4 regions of the Orrella sp. 11846 genome follow, and region 2 is predicted to be linked to each of the others. Evidence: predicted binding sites of a transcription regulator. Region 2 holds the regulator's gene; each other region holds the start of a gene.
The links. The regulator LexA, encoded in region 2, represses DNA repair genes until DNA is damaged. The targets are predictions, from matches to a motif close to ACTGTATNNNNATACAGT.
Positions count from the first base shown of each region.

Region 1: ACOI06_RS04140 (LexA family protein) is a predicted target of LexA. The motif match lies at 5,543-5,560, and genes of this name have one in related genera.
Region 3: dinB (DNA polymerase IV) is a predicted target of LexA. The motif match lies at 4,957-4,974, and genes of this name have one in related genera.
Region 4: recA (recombinase RecA) is a predicted target of LexA. The motif match lies at 1,846-1,863, and genes of this name have one in related genera.

Region 1 is NZ_JBMERD010000003.1:252,464-260,214, reverse strand. Features, by position in the region: gene ACOI06_RS04165 (efflux RND transporter permease subunit) at 1-2,217, shown strand, start outside; gene dnaQ (DNA polymerase III subunit epsilon) at 2,192-2,887, shown strand; tRNA gene ACOI06_RS04155 (tRNA-Val) at 3,000-3,074, shown strand; gene ACOI06_RS04150 (hypothetical protein) at 3,172-3,669, opposite strand; gene umuC (translesion error-prone DNA polymerase V subunit UmuC) at 3,801-5,072, opposite strand; gene ACOI06_RS04140 (LexA family protein) at 5,080-5,523, opposite strand; gene ACOI06_RS04135 (DUF3617 domain-containing protein) at 5,941-6,498, shown strand; gene ACOI06_RS04130 (hydroxyacid dehydrogenase) at 6,588-7,619, opposite strand; gene ACOI06_RS04125 (SulP family inorganic anion transporter) at 7,720-7,751, opposite strand, start outside.
Region 2 is NZ_JBMERD010000009.1:25,320-33,070, forward strand. Features, by position in the region: gene ACOI06_RS08960 (low molecular weight protein-tyrosine-phosphatase) at 1-30, opposite strand, end outside; gene uvrB (excinuclease ABC subunit UvrB) at 250-2,265, opposite strand; gene ACOI06_RS08970 (aromatic amino acid transaminase) at 2,470-3,678, shown strand; gene lexA (transcriptional repressor LexA) at 3,821-4,486, shown strand; gene ACOI06_RS08980 (RNA-binding S4 domain-containing protein) at 4,541-4,936, opposite strand; gene lon (endopeptidase La) at 4,957-7,419, opposite strand; gene clpX (ATP-dependent Clp protease ATP-binding subunit ClpX) at 7,550-7,751, opposite strand, start outside.
Region 3 is NZ_JBMERD010000011.1:34,457-42,207, forward strand. Features, by position in the region: gene rfbB (dTDP-glucose 4,6-dehydratase) at 21-1,082, shown strand; gene rfbA (glucose-1-phosphate thymidylyltransferase RfbA) at 1,096-2,019, shown strand; gene rfbC (dTDP-4-dehydrorhamnose 3,5-epimerase) at 2,012-2,572, shown strand; gene ACOI06_RS10185 (hypothetical protein) at 2,569-3,702, shown strand; gene dinB (DNA polymerase IV) at 3,699-4,859, opposite strand; gene ACOI06_RS10195 (acyl-CoA thioesterase domain-containing protein) at 5,092-5,949, shown strand; gene ACOI06_RS10200 (glycosyltransferase) at 5,959-6,858, opposite strand; gene ACOI06_RS10205 (endonuclease/exonuclease/phosphatase family protein) at 6,859-7,725, opposite strand; gene aspS (aspartate--tRNA ligase) at 7,734-7,751, opposite strand, start outside.
Region 4 is NZ_JBMERD010000006.1:162,514-170,264, reverse strand. Features, by position in the region: gene ACOI06_RS06985 (recombination-associated protein RdgC) at 1-377, opposite strand, end outside; gene ACOI06_RS06980 (response regulator transcription factor) at 947-1,669, opposite strand; gene recA (recombinase RecA) at 2,047-3,117, shown strand; gene recX (recombination regulator RecX) at 3,114-3,611, shown strand; gene ACOI06_RS06965 (DUF2889 domain-containing protein) at 3,689-4,279, shown strand; gene sucC (ADP-forming succinate--CoA ligase subunit beta) at 4,424-5,584, shown strand; gene sucD (succinate--CoA ligase subunit alpha) at 5,603-6,484, shown strand; gene hemC (hydroxymethylbilane synthase) at 6,721-7,683, shown strand.

The DNA.
Region 1 (7,751 bases), on a different contig from region 2:
GAACTCATCAATGAGTCACTTCCCGATGGCATGGCGTTGACGATTTCATATGACACCTCGGTGTTTATTGAACGCTCCATTGAGTCGGTTTACAAGACCATTGGGGAAGCTGTTTTACTCGTGATCTTGGTGATTTTCTTTTTCTTGAGAAACATCCGAGCCAGTCTCATTCCGATTGTGACAATCCCTGTGTCATTGATCGGCGCCTTTGCGATCATGTACGCTTTCGGGTTTTCAATTAACACCTTGACCCTGTTGTCGATGGTGTTGGCCATTGGCTTGGTGGTTGACGATGCCATTGTGGTTCTAGAAAACATTTATCGCCACATTGAAGAAGGCATGAAACCCATTCAAGCCGCGTTTCAAGGCACCAAAGAAATCACCTTTGCCGTGATTGCCATGACACTCACTCTAGTCACCGTGTTTGCGCCGCTGGCATTTGCCACTGGACGAACCGGGCGATTGTTTATTGAGTTTGCACTGACTTTGGCAGGTGCAGTGCTGGTCTCCGGATTCATTGCACTGACACTGACCCCGATGATGTGTTCACGCATGCTCAAGCATGAAAAGAAACACAACAAACTCTATCTTTTGATTGAAAACGGGCTCGAAGGCCTCAACAACATTTATCGCAAAGCACTTACAGTGGCATTGCGCTTTCGTTTTCTGGTTGTGGTGCTCGGTTTAGCCGTTGCCGCCAGCAGTGGTCTGCTGTTTACGCAAATCAAAACTGAACTGGCCCCCATTGAAGACCGTGGCGTGATCTTTGGCATTCTGTCTGGACCTGAAGGTGCCACACTGAGCTATATGCTCGAGAGTGCGGAAGAAATTGACAAGATCTATGAAGGCATCGATGAAGCTCAAGCGCGTCAATTAACCGTCGGCTTCCCAACCGTTGCAGATGGCTTTGCCATTTTGCGACTTAAGCCTTGGGAAGATCGTACCGTTAAACAGCAACAAATTGCCAACGAGTTACTCTCTAAATTTGGCCAAATCAGTGGGGTGCGAGCCTTTCCAACCAACCCACCCTCTTTTGGTTTACGAGCCACATCACGTCCCATTGAATTTGTGATTATGAGTCAAGCGCCTTACGAAGAGTTGCATCGTATGGTCGATGAGTATATGCGTTCACTAGAAAGCTATCCGGGTGTGGGCAACCTGCAGATGGACTTGCGCATGAATACACCTGAACTTCAAATTGAAGTGGATCGTGACAAATTAGCCGACTTAGGGATCGATGTCAGCGTGGTTGGACGCACACTCGAAACCATGCTTGGAGGCCGTCAGGTCACACGCTTTAAGGAAGATGGTGAACAGTATGAGGTCATCGTCCAAGTCGCACGTGATGAACGTGACGAGCCCACGGACATCTCTGATATTTACGTGCGTGCCCGTGACGGCAGCATGACGCAACTCGACAACGTCGCCAAGGTGTCAGAAACTGTTTCACCACAATCCTTAAACCACTTCAACCGCTTGCGAGCCGTCAAAGTCGAAGCCACGATTTCCCCGGGCTACACCATGGGCGAAGTTCTGGATCACATGACACAAGTTGCACGCGACATGTTCCCACCGACGGTTCAACTGGACCTGGATGGTCAATCACGAGAGTTTCGAGATGCCTCAGGCGGTATCTACATGGTCTTTGTGATGGCGCTGGTCTTTATTTATCTGGTACTAGCCGCGCAATTTGAGAGTTGGCGCAACCCATTCATCATTTTGCTGACCGTGCCTTTATCGATGACGGGTGCTTTACTTGCGCTTTGGTTAACTGGCAATACGCTGTCGATTTACAGTCAAATCGGTCTCGTGACGCTGGTTGGTTTGATTACCAAACACGGTATTTTGATTGTGGAGTTTTCTACACAACTTCGCGAAGCTGGTAAAGAGATGTTCGAAGCGGTCATTGAAGCCAGTGTGCTGCGTTTGCGCCCCATTCTGATGACAACAGGCGCAATGGTGCTGGGTGTATTACCATTAGCACTTTCAACGGGGGCAGGCGCGGAATCTCGCGAACAAATCGGTTGGGTTCTGGTGGGTGGTTTAACCCTAGGGACGGTTCTAACACTGTTTGTGGTTCCAGTGGCCTATACGCTTATTGCAAGCCGCAAAGTTCGGGAGCTGCCTTCTGCTGAGCAACCTGTCACAACGAACACCCCCGAAACAACCACCCAAACACATGGAGAAGCGAATGCGCTGGGTCATTCTGGACACTGAAACCACAGGCATGAGCCCTGACGACGGGCACCGTATTGTAGAAATCGGTGCGGTCGAAGTCGTGAATCGTGCACTCACAGGCAATGATTTTCATGTCTACCTCAATCCTGATCGCGACAGTGATCCGGAAGCCTTACGCGTGCACGGCCTAGACACAGCCTTTCTATCTGACAAAGGGCGCTTTAAGGACCATGTGGACGATTTTCTGGCCTACATTGAAGGTGCAGAGCTCATTATTCACAATGCGCCGTTTGACGTTCGATTTTTAAACGCTGAGCTTAAAAGCATTCAACGCAGTCCAATCGAAGACCATTGCGCCAAAATCACAGACTCCCTGCGACACGCCAAATCACTGCATCCTGGCAAGCGAAATTCGCTCGATGCGCTATGTGACCGCTATGGCATCAGCAATGCCCATCGAACGCTACACGGCGCCCTCCTGGATTCACAGCTGCTGGCCGATGTCTGGTTGGCCATGACACGTGGCCAAGACAGTCTGGCCATGGGCTCATTCGATGAAACACAGCGCTTATCGAATCAGACGCACACACAGAAACACTATGATTTGCCATCCATCTCACTGGATGAGGCAACTCTCAAAGCCCATGATGCGTATATGGAAGCCATCGCAAAATCAAGTAAACAACCTATTCTTTGGCAGAACACCTAAACCGGTGTATAATTCTTTCTTTACGCAAAACTGCGTACCTGATTCAAGCTGTCACTCATCAATCAAAGCCTTACGAAATGATTGATTTTTCACAGAATTACTTGAACAATCAGGGCGGTTAGCTCAGTGGTAGAGCACTGCCTTCACACGGCAGGGGTCACTGGTTCGAACCCAGTATCGCCCACCAAATTTAAAAGCCAGATCATGCATACGCAGGTCTGGCTTTTTCTATGAGCCCGCAAGCGATCAAAAAGCTTTTATATCAAAAGAACTAAAAAATCATTTCAGATCGCTGGACCATAAAGATGTGTCTGAACCTCTTGAATCAACTGATAAAAAGGCAAATCTCCAGCCGTAATTTCCACCACAATCTTATCCAACGAGGGTTGCTCAGGATCAAACCAGCGAATGTTATAGGACACCATTCCAGTTCCAAACAACGAGCTATATTCAGCCACACACTGAACAAGATTTTTCTGATCCGAAGGATGCGCAACAGCCTTTGACTTCTTGAGGTCAAGTAAGTACTTGGTTGGCACAAAAGAAGCAATCATTTCAGCCACTGTGCCATATTTTTTAATGATTTCTTCCGCAACTTGACTGCTATCGCAGGTCGGCAAAACAGGCGGTCCTTTTTTCCCAGTCTTCTCCAAATAAAAATCATAGCCATAGGGATAAAAAAAGATCGCAAGGATCACAAAAGCGATCATCCAAATAAATTTTCGGCGGCGTGAAGTTTTTGGAGATTTCTCAGAAACAGTCGGAGTTTCGTTTGTTGACATGGCTTTCCAGATAACAGACCAGAAAATCAGCACCTATTTCTACGACTGCTGCGTTTGGCGCTGAGAAGGTATGTGGGTAGTTTTTTATTTTGTAGTGTATCCATATTACTAAGCTTCCAACACAAGCGTACTCACACTCTCGGCAAATCACGCCAACGTGTCGTGTAGGCAGGTGACAATCTAGCCTGTTTCATTTCACTGCCGCGGCGTGTGCCTCTGGCTGCCAGAAACACCTGCCCAAGCCCTTTACGATGAATTTCATCTAAAGTACGCATCAGTGCCTCACTTTTAGGTGTTTCGACTGAATGCTCAAACAAACTCAATTGCTCGCCTGTATTTCGTTTTAAATCGTTCAGTAAAACACCGCCTTTTTTGTACTGAAACCCATCTTGCCAAATCGTTTTCAGCGCATCTTGAGCTGCTTGCGTCAAACGACGGGTATCACTCGTATACTCAAGTAATTCAACTGTGGCCCGACGACTGTAAAAACGATTGCCGGCGTGATGCGCACTGGTTCGAATAAACACGGACAGAACTTTTGCTTGTTGGTTCTCTTGACGCAGCTTAGCAGCGGCACGCTCCACGAATCGAGCCATTAGTTCATGCATATCGCTAATACGAGTCACCGCATCCGCAAATGAGCGTGAGCATAAAACCTGTTGCCTAGCTGGCGGCTCTTCTTCCAAAGCAAGACAAGCATGTCCGTTGAGTTCCAAAACCGTCCGTTTAACCACAACAGAAAAGCGTTTTCCAATCCAGTCTGGATTGGTGTCCGCCAGCTGTAATGCGGTCATCACCCCAAAACTCTCTAGTTGAGCTGACAGCTGCCGTCCTATACCCCAAACCTCACCAACAGGTACAAGCCCCATTAGTTTCCTTTGACGTGTTAGAGAGGTGAGATCGACGACACCACCTGTCGCCGGATAAGCCTTTGCAGCATGATTTGCGAGCTTAGCAAGCGTCTTTGTGGGCGCAATCCCGACACAGGTTGTGATACCCGTCCATTGATAAACTCGTCGCCTCACCTGTTGTCCAAAAGTTTCTAAAGACATGGACGCTTGCAGCCCTGTCAGATTCAAAAATGCCTCATCAATGGAATACACCTCCACATCGGGCACCAGTGATTCCAAAGTGTTCATAACTCGCTGAGACATGTCGCCATACAGCGCATAGTTCGATGAAAACACCACCACACCTTGGCGTTTTAGTTGAGCTTGTACTTGATAGTACGGCGTACCCATTTTGATACCTAACGCTTTGGCTTCAGCACTGCGTGCCACGATACAGCCATCATTATTGGAAAGCACAACAACGGGTTTCTCTCTCAAATCTGGACGAAACAACTTCTCGCAACTGGCATAAAAATTGTTGCAATCCACCAAAGCAAATACAGTGTCGTTCATTGCTGACTTAAACACGAAATCGATGAATGGTGTGTGTAACAATCCCGATGATTTCCAGATCGGCTTCTACTGTCACCACAATGGGTTGCATTTCAGCGTTTCTTGGATGTAAACGCAAAGGATCACCCAACTCAAGCTCTTTCACCGTAAATTCACCAAACAACCGGGCGATCACAATGTCACCGGTACGGGCTGTTAAGGCTCTGTCGACGATCAGCACATCACCTGGAAAAATACCGGCATCCACCATGCTCAACCCTTCAGCACGCACAAAAAACGTCGCAGCTGGATGCGTAATACAGTATTCATTCAAGTCCAAGGCCCGTTCGATATAGTCTTGTGCAGGCGATGGAAAACCTGCCGATACGGCACAAGAAAACAGCGGAATAGCGTTTGTTGTAGCTTCTGAAAGCGGCTTAGTAACTGGTTTGAAAAAAATACGCTGCACCATAACTCATCCCTCTTTAGATACTGTTTAAATATACAGTATTGGGAGGCAATAATCCTGATCACATTGAATTTTTCTAATGCATAATCGCAAGATCAAGCACTGAGATAGCGTTTTAGATGACGTTTTAGATGGATTTTAAATCTATTGCCAAAAGATAAAAACGAGGAAATTCAACAAGTGAACTACTCATCGCAAAGCAGCGAGCTTCCAACTATGCCCTACAAAACATCAATGGCGTGCTAAAGCAGACACCATCATTACTCACCTTTTTAATTCGATCTCAGTGCACAAGAGTCATTTTTTTTAAATTTAAACGCCTGAAATCTCATGATTGATTAGACTATCGAACACACAACCGATCGGATATGCAAACATATCAGTCACAATCACAAGGAACAATACTTTTAGGAGCGAGTCATGAAACGACCATTTTCTTCCCTGTGTGCCACGCTCATCTTGGCCACTTCTGTCTCGGGCGCAGCACTGGCTCAATCTGTTGAACCAGGTCTCTGGCGATACGCAACAAGCTTTGACATTGCAGGTTTACCGAACCTGAACGAGCAATTAGAAATGATGAAGAAACAAATGGCATCCCTTCCGCCTGAAATGCAGAAAATGATGCAAGACCAAATGCAAGCGATGGGTGTCAACTTCAAGGACATGTCCGCACAAGTTTGCATGACCCCTGAAGAAGCGTCGATGGACCATTTCGAAAACGGCTATTCTGATGAAGATTGCACGTTCAACAACATTCAGAAAACCAACAAAGTCTGGCGGGGTGACGTTAAGTGCACTGGTGAAGGTTTAAATGGATCCGGCACCTTTATGATGACGTTTCATAGCAAAAAGCACTTCACCTCAGAATTTGATTTAGATCAGACATCGGAAGGACCCGCCAATATCAAACTGGACGCAACTTTTGTCAGCTCTGACTGTGGCTCAGTCCCCACCACCGCATCGATTCTCAATCGTTGATTCAATGCGTCATATGACTTAGGGGTGTACAGCACGCCTCTAAGTCATCCCACATCTCATCTGATTAAAAAGCACTGCGTTAAAGCGCACTATGCCTCACTTGCAAAGCGGGCCATCACACGATCAAGCACTTCAGGGTTCACCATTCTAGGCGGCGTTTCTCCCCGACAAATCTGCAGCAATTGCTCTGCACCTAATCTAGCGACATTGTGTCTGGCTTCATGGGTCACGCCCGCCGTATGAAAACTGGCAAGCACATTGGGCAAGGTCAATAAAGGATGATCTTGAACAGGTGGTTCAGGATCCCAAACGTCTACACCAGCCGCACTTAAATGCCCTGAAACTAAAGCCTCATACAAAGCCTGCTCATCATGGATGCCACCACGCGCCGTGGAAATGAACACTGAGTTTGGTTTCATGGCTTGAAACAGTTCGGCATTAAACAAATACTCTGTTTCCTGGTTGCGAGGACAATGCACACTAATCACGTCACTTTCTGCAAGCAACTGCGCCAAAGGAACTCGCAACGCACCTCGCTGCTCAACTTGCGCATCCTCCAAATAAGGATCGGTTGCCAAAACACGTACACCAAACGCTTTCGCAAGCCGAGCAACACGTTGCCCAATCTCACCAATCCCAACTAGACCCAGCGTCTTGCCACGTAATTCACGCCCCATCAAAGACTCGCGGGATACTGCCACTCGCCGATCATACGTGCGTAGCACGTGATCGCTTTCACTGATTCGATGCAACAGTGTCAACATCATGCCCAAAGCATGTTCAGCCACCGAATCAGCGTTAGCACCCGATTGGTTGACCACCAAAACACCGGCATCCGTACAGGCTTGTACATCAATGGTGTCATAACCTGCCCCTGTACTTGAAACCACCTTAAGTCGTGGCCAAGATTTCAGCAGTTCCGGCGTAATATGCCAATGCAAAGGCGTCTCTCCACGAGAAGCCGTCGTATGGTACAGATCCGTGCGTGCCATCAAGGCAAGATTATCTTGCATGGGGCTATCGGTCTCAATAATGGACAGTTTCACACCAGGATGTGCCTGGATCATTTCATCAAAACAGGGATCGATCCAGCGATCCAGTCGGACAATTTGTAAAGTCATTTTTACAGTCACTTAGGCAAGTTTAATCATCAACTGATCACATATTTTACTGATGGGCGAACCATATACGAAACTCTGTTTGCACAAATTAAGAACATTCCTAAGCACTCACTGAAGACGTCGCAACTAAAG
Region 2 (7,751 bases):
CATGCAAACGAAGAGTACTTTTGTCATCATGGCGTGTATTTTGAGGGAAAACCCGTAAAATGTCTACTGTTTTTTTGTAAATTGCACTTACAAATCTTTTACGAAAAACGAAATTTTTGTGTTTTTCGCACTTCCAGTCAAAATCTCAACACCACTTCCCATTGCAACTTACACAAAGAACAATCAGTTTATCGATTAAGAAATGGTGCATCACAACATTTTTAACAAAACCAAAGACAGATAAAACCTTTACCGCAAAACTTTTTCTCGCAATGCCTCTAATGCATCACGCGTTTGAGCTGCCTGCTCAAACTCCAGATTTTTGGCATGATCGAACATTCGCTTCTCAAGCTGTTTAATTGCCCTAGCGACCGATTTTGGATCCTCAACTTTATATTCAGGCATCCATGTCTCATCAGTTGCAGTATCGACTGTCATGACCACGCCGTCAATCAGTTCTTTCACGGCCTTCTGAACACTGCGCGCTTCAATACCGTGCTCGACGTTAAAAGCAATCTGTTTTGTACGTCTGCGATCAGTCTCCTCCATTGCACGTCGCATGGAGTCCGTGATTCGATCTGCGTAAAGAATGGCCCTACCCTGTACGTTTCTAGCAGCCCGCCCTATAGTTTGAATCAAACTGCGCTCTGAGCGCAAAAAACCTTCTTTGTCAGCATCCAGAATCGCAACCAATGCCACTTCAGGAATATCAAGCCCTTCTCGCAGCAAGTTAATCCCAACCAAAACATCAAAAACACCTAAGCGTAAGTCCCGCAAAATTTCAACACGCTCTACCGTATCAATATCCGAGTGTAAATAACGAACCTTTAAGCCTTGCTCAATCAAAAAATCTGTCAGCTCTTCAGACATGCGTTTGGTCAGTGTTGTGACAAGAACACGCTGACCCTGAGCGATGCAGTGCTTGGCTTTCTCCAGTAAGTCATCAACTTGTGTAACAGCTGGTAACACCTCGACAATCGGATCCACCAAACCAGTGGGACGCACAACCTGCTCAACAACCTGATCAGAGTGCGTTTCCTCATAAGCCGCAGGTGTCGCCGACACAAACACGGTCTGACGCATGCGTTGCTCAAACTCTTCGAGCTTTAAAGGTCGGTTATCCAATGCTGATGGCAATCGAAACCCGTATTGCACCAGTGTTTCTTTGCGTGCACGGTCACCACGATACATCCCACCTAACTGCCCCATAGTGACGTGGCTTTCATCAATAAACATCAGCGCATCGCGCGGCAAATAATCAATAAGCGTCGGTGGCGGCTCACCAGGCTGCGCACCAGACAAGTGTCGTGAATAGTTTTCAATGCCTTTACAAAAACCCAATTCAGACAACATTTCCAGATCAAAGCGAGTGCGTTGCTCCAGACGCTGCGCATACGCAATTTCATTATTCGAGTAGAGCTGATCCAATCGCTCACTCAACTCCTCTTTAATCGTATCAATCGCACGCAGCACAGTAGCCCTAGGCGTCACGTAATGGGAACCTGGATAAACCGTAAACCGCGGCACGTTTTGTCGTACCTGCCCGGTCAATGGATCAAACAAGGACAGGGTTTCGATCTCATCATCGAACATCGTCACTCGGACTGCAAGCTCTGCACTTTCAGCCGGGAAGATATCGATCACATCACCCCGTACACGAAACACACCGCGCGTGAACTCAATGTCATCACGCTGGTACTGCATTGCCACGAGCCGAGCCAGAATCTCACTACGCTGAATGCGATCACCGACCCGAAAGATTAGTACCATCGCATGGTAATCAGATGGGTTTCCAATCCCGTAAATACAGGACACGGTGCCCACGATAATCGTGTCGCGACGCTCTAATAGGCTTTTCGTTGCAGACAATCGCATCTGCTCGATGTGCTCATTGACTGAAGAATCTTTTTCAATAAAAAGATCTCGTGAAGGCACATACGCTTCTGGCTGATAGTAGTCATAGTACGAAACGAAGTACTCGACCGCATTGCGTGGAAAAAACTCGCGCATCTCAGCATACAACTGGGCTGCCAATGTTTTATTGGGTGCAAGCACCAAGGCAGGACGCCCTGTTCTCGCAATGACGTTTGCCATGGTATATGTCTTTCCAGACCCCGTTACACCGAGCAAGGTCTGAAACATCAAACCATCCTCAATACCTTCTGACAATCGTTCAATCGCCTCGGGTTGATCACCCGCTGGTGGATACGGTTGAAACAAGGAAAACGGACTATCTGCAAACTCTACGAAGTGACCTTGCGCCATGTTAGACTTTCACTTGGGTAAATTCCCATTTGCGTAAACAACTCTCCATTATGACGAGACACACGCGCAACGTCCAGTTTGAACAGAAAATGTGTAAAAAATCTTCTTTCTGAACAAATGACCTACGCGAGCATTTATGCTGAGGGGTTGACCTATTCGTACAGTCCAACCAAAGCTGCACCAAATGGTGCCAAAGGTAGTTTCATGAGCAATTTATTTGCGCAAGTGGCGCTTGCGCCCCGCGACCCCATCTTGGGTCTGACAGAACAATTCAATACCGACACCCGCCCCAACAAGATCAATCTGGGCGTCGGTGTTTATTATGATGACGAAGGACGCATCCCGTTGCTGCGTTGCGTGCATCAAGTAGAAATGGCGCGTGTACAAGCACAACTTGCCCACGGCTATCTGCCCATCGAAGGTTTAGCGAGTCTGAATCAAGGCGTTCAAAAGCTTTTGCTGGGCGCAGATCACCCCGCATTGGCACAATCATGCGCAGTGACCGTCCAGTCCATTGGTGGAACAGGCGCACTAAAAATTGGTGCAGATTTTCTGGCCACACTTAAGCCCGGTGCGAAAGTTGCGATCAGTAATCCCAGCTGGGAGAACCATCGTGCCCTATTCGAAGCTGCAGGTTTTGAGGTCGTTGAGTATCCTTATTACGATCCCAACACGCGAGGTTTAGACATTGAAGGCATGTTGAAGGCATTGCGAGAACTGCCTGATCAATCCATTGTGATTTTGCATGCATGCTGCCACAATCCGACTGGTGTTGACCCAACCACCGATCAGTGGGCCCTGATTGCAGACATTTGCAAAGAAAAGCAGCTAATCCCCTTTATGGACATTGCCTACCAAGGTTTTGGTACAGGTCTACAAGAAGATGCTCATGCGGTGCGCTTATTTGTTGAAAAAGGTCTGAACTGCTTTGTCAGCACTTCTTTTTCAAAATCCTTCTCACTCTACGGTGAGCGTATCGGCGCCCTTACCATCCTGACCGAAAGCGAGCAGGAAGCCAAACGCGTCCTGAGTCAAGTGAAACGCGTGATTCGCACGAACTATTCCAACCCACCCACTTTTGGTGCTGCCGTGGTCGGTGAAGTGCTCAACTCACCCGAACTATTCGCCATGTGGGACGAAGAGCTAGGTCAAATGCGCGAACGCATCAAACTCATGCGCTCTAGCCTTGTTGAAAAACTAGCAGAAAACGGCATCGATCAAGACTTTAGTTTTGTACTACGTCAGAATGGCATGTTTTCATTCTCAGGTTTAACTGCCGATCAAGTCGATCAACTTCGCGAAGAACATGCAATTTACGCACTCTCAACGGGTCGGATTTGTGTTGCTGCTTTAAATAGCCGCAACATCGATATCGTCTCAGACGCAATTGCACAAGTTCTGAAAGCACAATAAGTCGTACAGACTTTGATTCTGTCTGCGAGTGTCACAATGGCATTTGCAGACAACTAACACGCAGACACCTAACACTTGCCATTTCATATAAATTGCCGCATAATCTTTAACTGTAAATATATACAGATAAAAAGGCGATCTTATGGCGACCGCGTTGACTCCTCGTCAAGCAGAAATTCTAAATCTCATTGAAGATTTGATTGAAAAAAACGGTTTTCCTCCCACACGCGCTGAACTCGCCAAAATTCTTGGATTCCGTTCAATCAATGCTGCCGAAGACCATCTGCGTGCTTTAGCTAAAAAAGGCTACATTGAACTCAAGACAGGCGCATCGCGTGGCATTCGAATCTTACAGTCAAACCGTGAACCCGCCTCCAGCGAAGTATCTCTTTCCACAGCTACATCTTCAAATGAAGATAGCTTTCAGCTACCACTAGTAGGTCGTGTCGCAGCTGGCTCCCCTATTCTCGCAACAGAAAACGTCATCGACGAATATCAGGTGCCCCATAGTCTCTTTAAGAGCAAGCCAGATTATTTGCTCACTGTTAAAGGGATGAGTATGCGCAACATTGGCATTATGGATGGTGATTTACTGGCTGTCCGTAAGACACAAGACGCACTAAACGGCAGTATTGTCGTTGCCAGAATCGGTGAAGAGGTCACTGTAAAAAGACTACAGAAAGCAAAAAATAAAATCATCCTGCTTCCTGAAAATGAAGATTTTGAACCCATTGAAGCTCATGGAGATGAGGACTTTGCGCTCGAAGGCATCGCGGTCGGACTAATCCGCAATACAGCACTTCATTAAAGCAACAAACTTTCTGAATGATTGAAGAAAACGTGGCGAGTATTTTCAAAAGTTTTATTCGTCGCGTGTAAAACGCTCAATCTGACGTCGTTCTCGCTTAGTCGGACGACCACCCCGAATAGCACGCGCTGGCTCCGTGTAAAGACGACGGGCTTCACTAACCTCTTGACGCAAGGTCACACTCTCCGGCGTTTCCTCATAAAGCAACTGCGCCAAAGGTGCAGATCGCCTGACATCACTTAACATTCGCACAAGTACTTCGAGTCGTTCATGGCCTCGCTGAACACGAACACGCTCTCCCAGCTTAACAGGGTGCGCAGGCTTAACACGACTGTCGTTGACGTGAACTCGTCCTAACGTAATGGCTTCTGTGGCTAGGGAGCGCGATTTAAAAAACCGCGCCGCCCAAAGCCATTTATCCAACCGAACCGAATCCATGTTTTGAATCATGGGCTCTTAACACCTGCCGATTAATGTTTTGTCAGCGGTGCTGGACTTGTGTCTGATTTTCCACCAACCACAGCGGGTTGAGTGGCCTCTTCAGCCTCAATGGCTTCTGGCATACGCTCCAGAGCCACTTCCAGAACCTGATCAATCCACTTTACAGGCACAATATCCAGATGGTTCTTGATGTTGTCAGGAATCTCTGCCAAATCTTTGACGTTTTCCTGCGGAATCAGGACGGTCTTAATACCGCCACGACGCGCAGCCAGTAGTTTTTCTTTCAAACCACCAATCGCCAGTACTTCACCACGTAGCGTGATCTCACCAGTCATTGCGACATCAGCCTTGACAGGGATGCCCGTCAACGCAGAAACAATCGCTGTCGTGATTGCGCCACCAGCAGACGGCCCATCTTTGGGTGTTGCGCCTTCCGGAACGTGAACGTGTAGATCACGTTTTTCAAACACAGTATTGGAGATACCAAGACGGTTTGCACGTGAACGCACGACACTACGAGCAGCTTCCACCGATTCCTTCATCACATCACCGAGTGAACCCGTTCTGAGAATCTGTCCTTTACCTGGCATATCCGCGACTTCAATGGTCAGCAAATCACCGCCAACCTCAGTCCATGCCAAACCAGTGACCTGTCCGACCTGATTGTCTTTTTCGGCCATACCGTAGCTATAACGGCGCACACCTAAAAAGTCAGCCAAGTTTTCAGAATTCACTTCAACACAGTGCTCAACTTTGTCAGCTGCTTTGCGTGATTTTGATTTAGTCGTTTTTTCAGGTTCCAGGCTCACCAAAGACTTCACCACTTTACGGCAGACTTTGCTAATCTCACGCTCTAGACCTCGCACACCCGCTTCTTGCGTGTAATAACGAATAATGTCGCGCAAGGCATCATCACTGATCGTCATTTCACCATCGCGAAGCCCATTGTTTTTCATGAGCTTGGGCAGCAGATGTTCTTTGGCAATGTGAATCTTTTCGTCTTCAGTGTAGCCAGCCAAACGAATCACTTCCATCCGATCCAGCAAAGCGGGTGGGATATTCAGCGTATTGCTCGTTGCCACAAACATCACATCTGACAAATCGAAATCCACTTCCACGTAGTGGTCTTGGAATGTATGGTTTTGTTCGGGATCCAGCACTTCCAACAAAGCAGAAGCCGGATCACCTCGGAAGTCCATACCTAACTTATCGATTTCATCGAGTAAGAAGAGCGGATTTCTTACACCCACTTTAGTCATGTTCTGCAAAATCTTGCCTGGCATAGAACCAATGTAAGTGCGACGATGACCGCGAATCTCAGCCTCATCACGCACGCCACCTAAAGCCATGCGAACAAACTTACGATTGGTCGCCCGCGCAATACTTTGACCAAGTGAGGTTTTACCCACACCAGGTGGTCCCACCAAACAAAGAATGGGCGCTTTCACCTTATCAACACGTTGCTGCACAGCCAAGTACTCAACAATGCGTTCTTTGACCTTCTCTAAGCCGTAGTGATCATCATCCAAGACGGTTTCTGCCGTTTGAATCGAATGATTGATCTTGCTCTTTTTACGCCACGGTAAATCCACCACGGTATCGATGTAATTGCGAACCACGGTTGCTTCAGCCGACATCGGCGACATCATCTTGAGCTTTTTAACTTCAGCATCGACTTTTTTATGGGCTTCTTTTGATAAACCAGCTTTTGCGATGCGCTGCTCAAGCTCTTCGATATCCGCCCCATCTTCAGCATCACCGAGTTCTTTCTGAATGGCTTTCACTTGCTCATTCAGATAGTAATCACGCTGGCTTTTTTCCATCTGCTTTTTGACGCGACCACGAATGCGCTTTTCGACCTGAAGAATATCGACTTCAGATTCAATCTGACCCAACAAAGCTTCTAGGCGCTTAACGGTATCGGTGATCTCAAGCAGATTCTGCTTTTGCTCAAGCTTTAAAGGCAAATGCGCTGCAATCGAATCAGCCAATCGTGACGCACTTTCGATACTGGACAATGAGCCTAGTACCTCGGGTGGAATCTTCTTATTGAGTTTGACGTAGGTTTCAAACTGATTCACCACCGTACGTCGCAATGCCTCAACCTCAGCACCCTGCTCATCGACAGGCTCTAAGGGCATCACATCGGCAGAAAAATGTTCATCGGTATCCGAGATACTCAGAATTTTGGCACGCTGCACGCCCTCCACTAGGACTTTAACGGTCCCATCAGGCAGTTTCAGCATTTGGAGAATCGTGGCTAAACTTCCCAGCTCATAAACATCTTCTGGCGCTGGATCATCTTTGGAGGCTGACTTCTGAGCGGCTAGCATCACATTTTTATTGTCAGCCATGGCAGATTCGAGAGCACGAATCGAGCGCGGCCGACCCACAAACAATGGAATCACCATGTGCGGAAACACCACCACGTCACGCAAAGGGAGCAATGGTAATGTAATACGCTCAGCCGGTAAAACGGAATGACTTGACATAATTTGTCCTCTTCATTGTCGTCCCTGAAACACACTGCATCGGGACTTTCGCTAACTATGGTTAGTGATATTGGGACAATTTCCTGAATATCAAGTGCTGACCTGTAAAAGGCCAGCACATTCAGTACATTCAGGCTGCGGCATGATCATTGGTCTGATCTTTTTCTGCCTTTTTGTCACCCTTCTTGACTGTGTCATCTTTGTACAGCAATGTTGGTTTGGCATTGGCTGTAATCACGTTTTCATCCAAAATCACTTTGGAGACATTCCCGTAGGAGGGAATTTCAAACATGGTGTCTAATAACGCGTTTTCAAGAATTGATCTCAAACCA
Region 3 (7,751 bases), on a different contig from region 2:
TAAAAAATGAAGAGCACATCATGATTATAGTGACCGGTGGCGCAGGTTTTATTGGCAGTAATTTCATTCATCTTTGGCTAGAAAATCAGCAAGAATCTGTTCTGAATTTAGATTTACTAACTTATGCTGGAAATCCAGAAAACTTATCGATATATCAAGAAGATGATCGATATAAACTAATTCAAACTGACATCGGAAATCGTGTACTGATTGATCAAATCTTGGCAGAGCACAAACCTCGCGCAATTCTCAACTTTGCGGCCGAATCACACGTCGATCGATCCATTCTCGGACCTCAAGCATTTCTTGAAACCAATGTGATGGGAACGTTCCACCTACTGGAATCAACTCGAAACTATTGGACAAAATTACCACTTTCACAACAAAAAGACTTTCGCTTCATCCATGTTTCGACCGATGAAGTCTTCGGAACACTGACACCCGAAGCACCGGCTTTCACTGAAAACCATCCTTACGAACCGAATAGTCCATACTCTGCCAGCAAGGCCAGTTCAGACCATTTAGTCCGTGCCTGGCACCATACTTATGGTTTGCCCACCATCACCACACACTGCAGCAACAACTACGGGCCCTATCATTTCCCAGAGAAATTGATTCCGCTCGTTATCCTGAATGCATTGCAAGGCAAATCCTTACCCATCTACGGTGATGGTCAACAAGTTCGTGACTGGTTATATGTACGCGACCATGCGCAAGCCTTAATGACCGTGCTGGCCGATGGAGAGCCAGGTCAGACCTACAACATTGGCGGCAATTGTGAACGCACAAACCTTGATGTGGTGCGCACGATTTGCACGCATTTGGATCAGATTCGTCCTAAAGCTGACGGCCTGTCTTATGCGGAGCAAATTACGTTTGTGACCGATCGTCCTGGTCACGACCGTCGCTATGCGGTGGACACTCGTAAAATCTCACAAAGCCTAGGCTGGGAGCCTGAAGAAACCTTCGAAACCGGTCTGCTTAAAACCATACAATGGTATCTGGACAACCCCGAATGGGTTGAGCATGTGACCAGTGGCGCCTATCGTCAATGGATTCAGACGCAATACCAACAACCGTAAAAAACAGACACTTATGACAACCCACGCACACTCAGGCTCAAGCCGACGCGGCATTATTCTGGCAGGTGGCTCAGGCACACGGCTGTATCCACTGACGCACGCCGTCTCCAAGCAGCTTTTACCCATTTATGACAAACCGATGATTTATTACCCGCTCACCACATTGATGCTAGCGGGTATTCGGGACATCTTGGTGATTTCCACACCTGAGGACACACCTCGGTTTGAAACATTACTGGGTGACGGTCGCCAATGGGGGCTTAACATCGAATTTGCTGTACAGCCTTCTCCCGATGGTTTGGCTCAAGCGTTCATTATTGGCCGTAATTTCATTGACAGACACCCAAGTGCGTTGATTCTTGGCGACAACATTTTTCATGGACACGATCTGGTCAAGCAATTACGCCAAGCAGATGCCAGAACGCAAGGTGCCACCGTCTTTGCCTATCATGTGCATGATCCTGAGCGTTATGGCGTCGTTGAGTTTGATGATCAACAACAAGCAATCTCCATCGAAGAAAAACCCGCTAAACCTCGCAGTCCCTATGCAGTCACCGGACTTTATTTTTATGATGATCAGGTGTGCGAAATCGCCAAAGGTATCCGTCCGTCCGCTCGGGGCGAACTGGAAATCACCGATATCAACCGGCATTACCTGACTCAACAAGCTTTGCAAGTTGAGATCATGGGTCGTGGCTTTGCATGGCTGGATACCGGCACACACGACAGCTTACTGGAAGCCTCCAGCTATGTCGGTACACTCCAAAAACGCCAAGGTCAGTTAATTGCCTGTCCGGAAGAAGTCGCTTTAGATGCAGGCTGGATTCAGGCCGACGCACTGATGGAATTGGCCGCCCCCTTATCAAAAAATGGCTATGGACAATATTTGATGCAGCTGGCACAACGCCATCTGTCAGGAAACAACCAAGATGCTTGAAATCACGACCACCCGTTTGCCTGAGGTTTTACTCATCAAACCTCGGGTCTGGGGCGATGCCCGCGGCTCTTTTTATGAAAGCTTTAATCAACGAGAGTTTGAATCGGCAACGGGCGTGCGCGAAACCTTCGTCCAAGACAACCACAGCCGATCAAGCAAACACGTTTTACGTGGTCTGCATGTACAAGTCCAACAACCTCAGGGCAAACTTGTTCGTGTGATTGAAGGTGAAGTCTTTGATGTCGCCGTCGACGTGCGTCAAGATTCCCCAACCTTTGGGCAGTGGACTGGGCACCATCTTTCAGCTGAGAACCACCTTCAACTTTGGATTCCTGCAGGGTTTGCACATGGTTTTTTAGTTCTGAGTGACTCCGCTCAGTTTCTGTATAAAACGACGGATTACTACGCACCAGAACACGAGCGCAGTATTTTGTGGAATGACCCCGAGATTGACATTGACTGGCCACTGGGCGATCAAACCCCCATCCTGTCGCTCAAAGATGAAGCACCACAAGCATTGCTTTTAAAGGATTTTCATCAATCTAAAGCATGAGTAGCCAAGCAAGCCATGGACTCGTCGCCGTGTCTTCACACGGCTTTGGCCATTGGGCACAAATCACTCCGGTTCTGGAAGCAACGGATCGTCTCATCGCCCAACAAGATTTGCCGCCCATTCGTTGGACAATTCGCACCACTCTAGATCACGATCAAATTCAATCACGTTATCCACACCCCATCACAATCGATCCCGTCGCCGATGATTTTGGGATACTGATGTTCGATGCGATGCGTGTCGATCTGGTGCAAACCTTGCAGCAATACAAGCATCTTCACCAAAACTGGTCCGCACATGTAGAACGTGTTAGTCAACAACTCGTGACCCAACAAGTGGATTGGGTCCTTGCCGACATTCCATACCTCACGCTGGCAGGCGCTCGTGCCGCAGGCATTCCATCACTCGCACTTTGCTCTCTACATTGGGCCATCATTTTGGAACAACTCGTGCAAGCCGATCCCAAGGCACTCCAAATAGCCCAAGTCAGCTCACAGACATTTGAGCAGATTCTGACCCAAATGCACGATGCGTACGCCAGTGCTCAAGCGTTTCTCGCACCAGAACCTAGTATGCACATGCCTCGCCTGCCGAACTTACACAGCATCGGACCCATTTGTCAGCAAGCTGCAATCACTCAAGTCTCAAAACGAGACAGATCACACTGGTCTGTTCTAGCCAGTTTGGGTGGCATTCCAACCAGCTATTCAATGGCAGACTGGCCAACTCACTGCCTGAACAAGCCTATCCAATACATCGTGACACCCAGTCAAGTCGATCAGCATCCAAATGCCGTGAGTGCCAGCCAGTTGGGGCTGTCTTTTACGCAAACTTTCCAACAATGCGACTTGGTGATCACCAAACCAGGTTATGGCCTTTTTGCCGAATCAGCTTGCGCAGGCAAACCCGTGATTTATCTAGCACGCGATGACTGGCCCGAATCACAAGCACTGATCACATGGTTGCAGCAGCACGGACGGGCTTTGTCTTATGAAACCCAGCCATTGAGTTCATTACTGGACACATTGCTTTCAGAAGCACCACCCACACCCGTACATCCGAGCGGCAACGAAGAAGCTGCCCAATGGGTGATCAATCGATTGGTGAATCCGCAAAACAACAACGCTTAAATATCAAAATCAAAAGGTAAAGCTGCCTGACGGGGCGAATCCGGTGCGTTGTCCACCAAACTAGACGCTTTAACGCCTAACAGTCGTAGTCGACCTGTCCACTCAATTCGACGTAAGCACTCACGTGCCATGCGCACGATCGTCTCAACCTCGTCTGTGGCCCGACCGACAGTCACATCACGGGTGACTGTTCTAAAGTCCGCAAAACGCACTTTGATACCGATAGTTTGCGTCATCACTTGTTTACGTAAAAGGTCTTGTGCCAAACGTTCACACAAAGACTCCAGCGACTGAGTTAAGGCCTGACGGTCCTGGCGTACATCCATATCTCGCGCAAACGTCGTTTCCCGACTCAGCGATTTAGGAGCACTGTGCGTGACGACCGGTCGATCATCCAGTCCGTGCGAAACCCGGTGCATCCAATGCCCTGTATTCGATCCAAAAAGCGCAATTAAGGATGCAAGTGGTGTCTGCGCAAGTTCGGCAATGGTTTCGATCTGGTTGTCTTTTAAACGCTGTGTGGCTTTGGGACCTACCCCATTAATTGCACTAACCGCCAATGGCCAAATACGTTCACGCACACTGTCCATATCGAGGAGCGTTAAACCATCGGGTTTATCTAAATCAGATCCGATTTTTGCGAGTAACTTATTGGGCGCAATCGCCATCGAGCAACTTAGCCCCGTCGCTTCGTGAACAGCCGCTTTAATTCGCATGGCTAATTCGCGTGTTTCACCAGGCACATCGGTCAGATCAATATAAATCTCATCAATGCCACGATCTTCCACATCGGGCGCAATGGCACGCACCGCATTTTTAAACAAGGCAGAATAACGGCGATAGGCATCAAACTGAGCTGGCAACAAGATCGCATCGGGCGCCAGCCGTGCACTGCGCATCAGACTCATCCCTGAAAACACGCCCAATGCCCGTGCCTCATACGTCGATGTCGTCACCACGCCTCGACCCGTATACTGCGCTAAACGTAACGCCGTCCATTGTCCTTGTGCATCTTGTTGTGGTGCATCGACAGATCGTCCGCCCACAACAACTGCTTGACCCCGTAAATGTGGGTAGTGCAATAATTCAACAGACGCAAAGAATGCATCCATATCCAGATGCGCAATGCGTCTCGCAAGGACATGCTGGTCAGACAAGTTTCATCTCCATCACAGTGAGGCGCGCGTGTATATTGAAGACCGTGCGTCATGCCATCCGAAGCAAGACCTCACGCTGTCATAATCGTAACTGATTTCTGTCTTTACGCTCAGTGACATGATTCATCAAAAGGGCTGAACAACTTTGAACTCAAAAGCATTCATTCAAGAACACGTTTTGCGCTCGATCGTCCTCGACCGCACACCGGGCTACCATTTTTGTGGCAATTTTATGGGTATGATTTTTGAAGATGTCTACGATGGCCGTGCCCGCGTCACCATTCCCGATGGACCGCATCTCAAAGACAAAAACGGACATCTTTCACCAATTTGCTTGGCAATTGCAGCTGATTTTGCGGCCGCATCTGCGATTCGCACCGCCGAGGATCCTGCGCAACGTTTAGCCACTGTGAATCTACATGTTCAGCTCACCAATGCCTCTTTAAATGGAGATCTCGTCGCTCGCGGTGAGCTTCTGGGTTATTCAGAAAACGCCCAAGGCCGATTGGGACTTGCCAAGTTTGAAATTCATTGCAATGATCAACTTGTTGCCTTTGGCACAGGTACCTTCATGGTATTACCCGCCCCGGGCGGGCGCATTCTGCACCCAGTTCCATGGATTAATCGACGTCCACCTGAGTCACTTGAGTTGCCTGATCCCACAACCTTAGAAGCACACGAAAAAGAAATTTATACCCGTGCACAAAACGCACTGACGGCCTACACAGACAACAACACCCCGTTTCTAGACGCCTTTCTAAACATTCGCACACAAACGCTCGATGGCGCGGCCCGAGCTGAAATGGACAACGGCCCCCATGTAGGCAATCGTGTGGGGCATCTACAAGGTGGTATCAGTCTGGCACTCGCCATGGCAAGTGCCAATGCGTCCTTACCTGAAAATTGGAATTTATCTGGCATTACAGCGGCTTATGTCAGTCCGGGACAAGGCGATGCAATCACAGCCTATTCTGACGTCGTGCATCAAGGCCGTTTGACCGCTGTGATTAGTACCAAACTGATCACATCCGAAGGGCGATTGGTGCTGGAAGTCACCACCAACCATGTTCGTCAACAAGACAAAACCTGATCTGACGATTTATCGATCCTGAGCCGTCTGTCGCCAAGCCTGTAATTGGGCGGTTACAGACGCATCATCCCGATCTTCTTTCAGGATGCCATCGGGTGTCCAAACTCGATCTTCCTGCTCGGCCTGCAGGTATAACTTCCAGCGGTTGCGGGCATCTTCCGATGGGCCACGTTTGAAATACTGCCCGTCAAAGTGAACCATCGAGGCGGCATAGCGCAAATTCAAAACCTTGGCGCCTGTCTTGCGCAAACGTCGTTCGATATCCGAATCTTCTGCGCCCCACTGCACCCCGTGGCGTTCATCAAACCCATTCACGGCTAGGAGCTCCTCACGCTGTACTGAAAAATTACAGCCAAGCACGCCCCAAGTTCGACCTTGAAATCGGTTACGAAACCATTGTGGCAAACGAATCGCTTTTTCCAAATTGCGCGCTTTACCCCGCAATGTCCACCACAACAACGTCCAAAAGTTGCGCTTCACAATCCGCGATGCTTGTGAACAATCCAAATGTTTGGTCGCTTCCCGAAACACATCAATTCGTCGACCGGTTTGTATGACGCCCGGGCCCGCACAACGCAAATGGTCCTGCACAAACCCATCCTGAACCACACAATCTGCGTCCACAAAAATCAGTGTCTGACCTCGAGCTTGGCGCACCGCTTCATTCATGATTTGGGTTTTTAAAAAGCCCGCATCTTCTTGCCAAAGATGTCGCACCGGATAATCAAACGTCCCTTTAATGGCGGTGATCGCGTCGATGACTTCTGCGCGTGAACCGTCGTCAGCAATGATGAGCTCAAAACACCCATCTGCCTGCGCATTGAGCGCTCGCATCAATAGTCTGAGCACCTCGAAATCATTATAAAAAGCTGCAACCACGGTCGCTTGCAGCTTAGTCTGAGCCGTCATTCAGCACAACTCCATGTCGGCCAGAATGGGGGCGTGATCTGACAAAATGGTCCACGGTCGTCCGCGCAATACCTGCGCACGATGCACCGCAAAACCACGCTGATAAATGCGGTCCAACCGAAACATCGGAAACTTCGCCGGAAACGTTCTAGGTGGTCTGCGCATAATTTGTGCGCCACCCATCGCCAGCTGATTCTCACGACCATCACGCGTCTGACTCCACTGACTCAAACGCTGCTCGCCACTGAGGACTTGGCGAATTTGACGCACAGAGTCGCGCAAACGCGGCATGTCACCAGCGGCTCGACTGGCTGTCGCAAAAACCTCATACATACCTAGCTTTTGTACAAACAACGGGGCTAACTCATCACGCCAGTCATTAAAATCACCAGCGATCAGTAAAGGTTCATCATCAGGGACGACCTGACGAATCCGCGCGGTCATCGCCTCAACCTGACGCACTCGGCTGCCACCTAAAAGCCCTAAGTGCACCACAAAACAATGCACTTCTTGGCCTTTCACATCGAGCACGACATGCAACAAACCACGTTGCTCAAGCTGATGATCAGAGACATCAATGTTCTCTGAACGCAGGACCGGAAAACGCGACAACAGCGCATTGCCATGATCAGTTGTCTGACGAATGGCGTTACAGCCGTACACCACGTCCATTTGAAGCGCAGCGGCTAAAGACTGATGCTGTGCGTCGAGCGTGGCCTGATCTTCATTACGCCCTTGTACCTCTTGTAAAAAGAGAATATCGGGTTGTAAATTATGCAAACCTAGCCGCAGGTCGTGCAGCGCATCCTTGCCGCTCATTGAGCGACCTTTATGGATGTTGTAACTCACGACCCGAAGCTGTGCCATTTGTCTATTTACGCCGTTTGACCAGG
Region 4 (7,751 bases), on a different contig from region 2:
ACACGTACATCACGGGCAATACTGAAGGCGCGCGGCATGAGTGACTCGATGACCATTTCTTTGAGATCACGCAACTGCTTGCGACCAGGGCGATAGCCTTGCTCTGCTTCTAGGACTTGAGCGCGCTCTTTGACCTCCTGATTGACAACGGTTGCGGGTAGTAGTTTTTTTTCAATCCGCAATGCCATCAGAATTTGGCCATTGATATTGACCGCTAGGCGATCATCATCTTCTCGAGGAGGCACCCAACCTTGAGAAACCGCACTTAAAGAATCTGAAGGGGTGAAGCGATGACTGGCCAGCGCTTGGTCGATCTCACTCCAGTGTTTAGTCCAGTGATTGGCCAGTCTGAAGACTTTGAGATTTTTGAACCACATATGTTTGACTCGCTCAGTAAAAAGTGAACAAGTTTAGTGCAAGCAGGCGAAGTGTCAACCAGAAGTCTTCCCAGTGGTTGTTTTTATCCGTGAGATAAATAGCTAGCCATTCCGTAAAAAAAACCCCTTCATTTGCATGAAGGGGCTAAAAAGCCGGTAGGGTGCAGCAGTCCCATCCGGCGGGGGACTATAAACCAGCGTCATCTCACTTGGTTTGACTCTACATGAATGGGGCGATCGCTGATTTGAATTCTCTTCCTCACATTGAATTGTTGTTTTTGAAACTGTGCCAGATTTGTGATGTGTTGTGTTTTAGAAGACAGCCTTTTGAAATTCAAAACACATCAGCAGGCATCATAGGCGATTAACCTGACACCAAGCTGACAGGTTTGAATAATCTGTTGCATGGAAGTGACGATCAGTAATCACTCACTTAAGTGAGTTTCTCTACCTAAACGATTCATGACAGTCTGCCATAAGGGACAACAAGCAGGTAGATATCTGTAATTGCGTGTTTCACTCCGCAAAACAAGCATGATTGCTCGAAGCGATTTCGATGTGAATTTCAATTATTGATGGATGTCGTTTGGAGGTGGGACGTGTTGAGGACTTGCGTGGTTTTGGGGGTCAGGCTTTTGTAAGCAATAGCCAAGTCCACGGACTGTGGCAATATGAACGCCGCTACTTTCGAGTTTTTTACGTAATCGATAGACGTAAACCTCAACTGCATTAACTGTCACTTCTTCACCCCATTGGCATAAGAAGTCGACGATTTGATGTTTATTGATGATTTGTCCAACGCGCATCAGAAAGATTTCGAGCAGACTGATTTCACGGGCTGATAGTGGTAGTGGTTGATTGTTCACTGTCACGGTACGCCCGACTTGATCGAATGTCAGTGTGTCGTAGCGTAACAAGGGGTTTCCAGTTCCTGAAGTACGCCGAATTAAGGCGCGAACCCGTGCTTCAAATTCTCGAGATGAGCATGGCTTGGACATAAAGTCATCTGCACCAGCATCAAGTAGGCGTACGCGCTGCTCTACAGAATCTGAAGCCGTTAGGATGAGGACAGGGAGTGTGTTGTTGTGTGCGCGTAAGTTTTGCAGAACTTCAACGCCAGAAAGACCTGGTAGGCCGAGATCTAAGATTAAGAGATCGAAATGTTGCGTGCGCAACACAGTATCCGCAGTCATGCCATTATTGACGGCATCGGTTGCATAGCCCAGTTGTCTCAGTGATTGCGTTAGGGCATCTGCGAGTGCATGGTCATCTTCAACAATCAGAATTCTCACAATGCAGGTCCAATAGTCAGTGTGGTCGCAGAATTCAGGCGATACTTGCTAAGGATTTAGCGATAATCACCATTCTACACACTGAAACAATCAAGGATGTGTTGATACGCATATTTCTCTTGTTCAAATCTGTTTTTCCTGAAATTATTCGTTGCGTTACGTTATAAATTATCTATACTGTTCATAAATACAGTAATATGAGATGTCATAATTAAACATGACAAATCATCTGGCAGATGATTACGATATCTCGCAGGTTTAACTCACCATGCGATACGATGAATATCTTGTGCGGCAAATCGACCAGTCGTTAAAAATCGACTCATGCGTGATGTTGCTGTTTCTCTAGTTTCACGTTCAGTTAAGGGAATTTTTATATGAGCGATAAGTCTACGAAGTCAGTTGCGAATTCAGAAAAAAGTAAAGCACTGGCGGCGGCGCTTTCTCAAATTGAAAAGCAGTTCGGTAAGGGTTCCATCATGCGTTACGGTGATAACGAGGTGGAGCATGACATTCAGGTGGTCTCCACAGGCTCACTTGGACTGGACATTGCTTTGGGCGTCGGTGGGCTGCCCCGGGGGCGCGTGATTGAAATTTATGGACCAGAATCTTCTGGGAAAACAACGTTGGCCTTGCAAGCAATTGCCGAAATGCAAAAGCTCAACGGTGTATGCGCGTTTGTAGATGCTGAGCATGCTTTGGATGTGCAGTACGCATCTCGCTTGGGTGTGAATCTGACCGATTTGCTGATTTCACAGCCAGATACGGGTGAGCAGGCTCTAGAAATTACCGATGCTTTGGTACGTTCTGGGTCGGTGGATTTGATTGTGATTGACTCAGTGGCTGCATTGGTGCCCAAAGCAGAGATTGAAGGTGAAATGGGTGACTCTTTACCCGGTCTTCAAGCGCGCTTAATGAGTCAGGCGCTACGTAAGCTGACTGCTACCATTAAACGTACGAATTGCATGGTGATCTTTATTAACCAGATTCGTATGAAAATTGGTGTGATGTTTGGTAGCCCAGAAACCACGACAGGTGGAAATGCGCTGAAGTTCTACTCATCGGTTCGTTTGGATATCCGACGCATTGGTGCCATTAAAAAGGGCGATGAGATCATCGGTAACGAAACGCGTGTCAAAGTCGTTAAAAATAAAGTCGCACCACCATTCAAACAAGCTGAGTTTGACATCATGTATGGTGCTGGTATTTCACGTCAAGGTGAAATTATTGACTTGGGTGTTCAAGCCGGTGTTGTCGACAAAGCGGGTTCTTGGTATAGCTACAGTGGGACTCGCATTGGTCAGGGTAAAGACAATGTTCGTGAATATTTGCGCGAAAACCCATTGCTTGCCCATGAGATCGAGAACAAGGTTCGTGAGCATTTTGGGGTGGTGACTCTAGGTGAACCCCCAGTTGCCGAGCCTGAGAAGCCAAAGCAGGATGAATGAAAGCTCGCATTTCATTAAAAGCTCGCGCTGTCCGATTGTTGAGCCAGCGTGAGCATTCCCGCCAAGAACTAATCCGTAAGTTACGATCTCATGTTACAGATGAATCTGAACTTGAGCGTGTGTTGCAAGAATTGGCGGATCAAGGCTGGCAGTCGGATGCGCGTTTTGCACAAGCGCTCACGCGTCGGGATCAGGTTAAGCACGGCATACGTCGAATTGAAATGACTTTGCGTGAGCGCGGGGTAGATCAGGCGCTGATTGAAGAAAGCCTAGAAGCCCTGAAAGACACAGAGTTTGAGCGTGCGTATCAGGTCTGGTATAAGCGTTTTGGTGCAGCAGGCTTGCCACAAGAGCCTCGTGAGTACGCGCGTCAGGCGCGATTTTTAGCGTCGCGCGGATTTGGGAGCGATCTAGTCATTAGGATTTTGGAAGGACAGCGTCCAGACGCTTGGGATGACTCTGAAAACTTTCATGCGGACTTCGGAAATTTGTAAGTCTGTAAGGTCTGTCATTGTGGTATTAGAAGTTCGCGCTATACTGAACGGATATCTGAACCCAAGCTTGTTGCGAGATGCCTTTACCAACCCCTGATTATCCCCGCACCCCTTTGCATAACCGAACCATTCGTGCCCAGTCTTTTGAGCGCGAAGATGGTCTATGGGACATCGATGCAGAATTGATTGACACCAAAGCGTACGATTTCACACGGCGCAGTGGTGAAGTGCATGAAGCAGGTCGGGCTGTGCATCACATGCATGTACGAATTACTTTTAACGAAGCCTTTGAGATCGTGGCTGCTCAAGTGGTCTACGATGCAGCACCTTATGGAAAACAGTGCAGCTGCATTGCAGCAGCCTATGGTGATTTGGTTGGCATGAATCTGGTCAAAGGTTTCAGACGTGCAGTTAAAGAACGGTTTGGCCGTGTCGCTGGCTGTACGCACGTGAGTGAGCTCGCAGGTTTTTTACCGACCGTAGCTATACAAAGTCGGGCGGGTTCTCGGGCCCGTAAACCTGTGCAACCGGCTGGGCGTCGCCCGTTTCAAATTGATGGCTGTCATGCGCTGAGTCAGCATGGTCCGATCGTTCGGGAGTTTCACCCGGATTGGTATGTCCCGCTGACTGAAGAAAGCAAATTGACAGCCAAATCGGATTGCTCATGATCACTTCTCAATGGAGTGATCTGGCGAAAGCCGTTACAGATTTCGGCAAAGCGCTGGTTAGTCAGGAAGATATCCATGATCACTCCAGACATTTAAAATCTGTTTTTAACCCTGTCTCAAATTTAACGACCGAACAAGGTACACATGAATATCCACGAACATCAAGGTAAGGAGCTGCTGCGCAAATATGGCGTGACAGTACCCCAGGGATTTCCGGTTTATGACGTTGAGGAAGCGGTTTCTGCCGCTGAAAAACTCGGCGGTCCAGTCTGGGTGGTGAAAGCTCAGATTCATGCAGGCGGACGTGGCAAAGGCGGTGGCGTTAAGCTCGCACGCTCTTTGGACGAAGTCCGTGAAATGGCTGGTGAAATCCTCGGCATGCAATTGGTGACGCATCAAACAGGACCTGAAGGTCAGAAAGTGCGTCGTTTGCTGATCGAAGAAGGCGCAGACATTAAGAAAGAATACTACCTCGGCATTGTGACTGATCGCGGCACACAACGTGTTTGCGTGATGGCATCTAGCGAAGGTGGTATGGATATCGAAGAGGTTGCTAATAGCACCCCTGAGAAAATTCTCAAGGTTTTTGTTGATCCAACCGTTGGTTTCAGCGAGAAAGAAGCACGTGAGATGGCCATTGGCATTGGTGTGCCTGAAGCAAGTGCTGATAAAGCGGCTGATCAGTTCCGTCGTCTCTATCAGGCGTATATCGAAACAGATGCGTCATTGGCAGAAATTAACCCATTGATCCTGACCGGCGGTGGCGATATTGTGGCATTGGATGCCAAGTTCAATTTTGACTCGAACGCATTGTTCCGTCAGACTGAAATTGTTGAATATCGCGACCTGCATGAAGAAGATCCACTGGAAGTTGAAGCCAGCCGTCATGATCTTGCTTATATTCAACTTGATGGCAACATCGGTTGCTTGGTCAATGGTGCTGGCTTGGCGATGGCCACAATGGATACGATCAAACTGTTTGGCGGTGAGCCCGCTAACTTCCTGGACGTCGGTGGTGGTGCGACAGCAGAAAAAGTGACTGAAGCATTCAAAATCATGCTCAGCAACGAAGATGTACGCGCAATCCTAGTGAACATTTTCGGAGGTATTATGCGTTGCGACGTCATTGCAGAAGGCGTGATTGCAGCTTGCAAGGCGGTCAATCTGAATGTGCCGCTGGTGGTGCGCATGAAAGGTACGAATGAAGAACTGGGTAAGCAGATGCTGGCCGATTCCGGATTGCCAATCATCAGTGCTGACACCATGGCCGATGCCGCACAAGCTGTTGTTGATGCTGCCAAATAAACGTCAGGGATTTAAAAAATGTCGATCTTAATTAATAAAGATACCAAAGTTATTACCCAAGGAATCACTGGTAAAACCGGTCAGTTTCATACTCGCATGTGTCGCGAATATGCCAACGGTCGCGAAGCATTTGTAGCTGGTGTGCATCCGACCAAAGCAGGCACTGATTTTGAGGGAATTCCTATTTTCGGTTCAGTCGCCGATGCGAAAGCTGAAACTGGTGCAACTGTCTCAGTTATTTATGTTCCTCCCGCAGGTGCTGCGCAGGCGATTCTCGAAGGTGTTGAAGCTGAACTGGATCTCGTGATTTGTATCACCGAAGGTATTCCTGTTCGCGATATGCTGGAAGTAAAAAGCCGCATGAATGCACTGAACAGCAAAACATTGCTGTTGGGTCCTAATTGCCCCGGTCTGATTACACCCGATGAAATCAAAATTGGCATCATGCCCGGTCATATTCATCGTCGTGGCAAAATTGGTATTGTCAGCCGTTCAGGCACACTGACCTATGAAGCGGTGGCGCAAGTGACCGAATTGGGTCTAGGTCAATCGAGTGCCGTTGGTATTGGTGGCGACCCCATCAATGGCCTGAAGCACATCGATGTCATGAAAATGTTTAATGACGATCCAGAAACAGAAGCCGTTATCATGATTGGTGAAATTGGTGGGCCCGATGAAGTGAACGCTGCTCGCTGGGTCAAAGACAATATGACTAAACCAGTGGTTGGCTTTATTGCGGGTGTGACTGCACCTGCAGGTAAGCGTATGGGTCACGCCGGCGCATTGATTTCTGGTGGTGAAGATACTGCGGATGCCAAGCTGGAAATCATGGAAGCTTGCGGTATTAAAACCACACGCAATCCCTCAGAAATGGGTAAGTTGATTAAGGCTGTTTTATAAGTCCGAATTAAACTGACTTTTTACGGGATCAGAACGGTTCAATTGCCCGTTCTGATCCCGCTCTGTCATTTTAGGAGAATTGAAATGAGTGATCATCATGAAATGGAACGTAAGGCGAGCTTGAGTATTTTGCAACGCTTGTCTGTTGTCGCTGTCATTGGAATCGTCCTGACGATTGCTTTGAATTACTTGCGTTAAACTTCTTCAGTTTTAAGAAACCGTATCAAATCTGATTTATGTCTATCCCTGACTCTCCCCCTTTGGATAAACCGCTTGTGATCGCCACACGGGCAAGTCGTTTAGCAGTTTGGCAAGCTGAGCATGTTCGTGATTTATTGATGGCTTGTTATCCAGGGTTAGAGGTGACCCTACTCAAACTCAGTACACGTGGTGATGAGATTTTGGATCGCAGCTTACAAAAAGTGGGCGGAAAAGGTCTATTTATCAAGGAGCTGGAAATGGCTCTGGAAGATGGACGGGCAGATTTGGCTGTGCACTCGCTCAAAGATGTGCCGGTAGATATGCCAGACGGATTTTCTTTGTGTGCGATTTTGCCTCGCTCCGTCCCATTTGATGCTTGGGTCAGTTCGGCCTATGCGGATTTGCAATCCATGCCAGCTGGTGCGGTGGTAGGCACGTCTAGTTTGCGTCGTCAGGCTCAAATTTTGCGGGTACGGCCTGATTTGATCATAAAACCACTGCGCGGCAATGTGAATACACGTTTGCGTAAGCTGGATGACGGTGAGTTTGATGCGATTGTGCTGGCAACTGCTGGGTTGGAGCGTTTAGAATTATCAGACCGTATTCGCAGTGTCATGCACGCTGAGCTTTCTTTACCTGCCGCTGGACAAGGCTCGCTAGGGATTGAGATCTGTGAAGGTCGCGATGATTTGGCGAAATGGCTTATGCCTTTGTCATGCTCACAAAGTACGGCTTGTTCTTTGGCTGAGCGTGCTGTTTCGCGTCGTTTGGGTGGATCTTGCAGCGTGCCTTTGGCTGCGTTTGCGCAAATTGACGAAAACAATCCGACCGAAATCTGGGTGCGTGGCTTAGTGGCCAGTCCAGACGGACAGGAGTTGCTAGAAGCGCAAGCTCGTGGCTCTGTTGATAATGCGCAAGCACTGGGCGAACAGGTAGCTCAGGAGTTGCTGAAGGCGGGCGCAGACCGCATTCTGGCCGAATTACTACAAGCAGATTGATTGAAGCGACCTTGTGTGCATAAAACTTTGCTTTTTTGCGATTCATCACACGTCAGCGCAAAGAGATA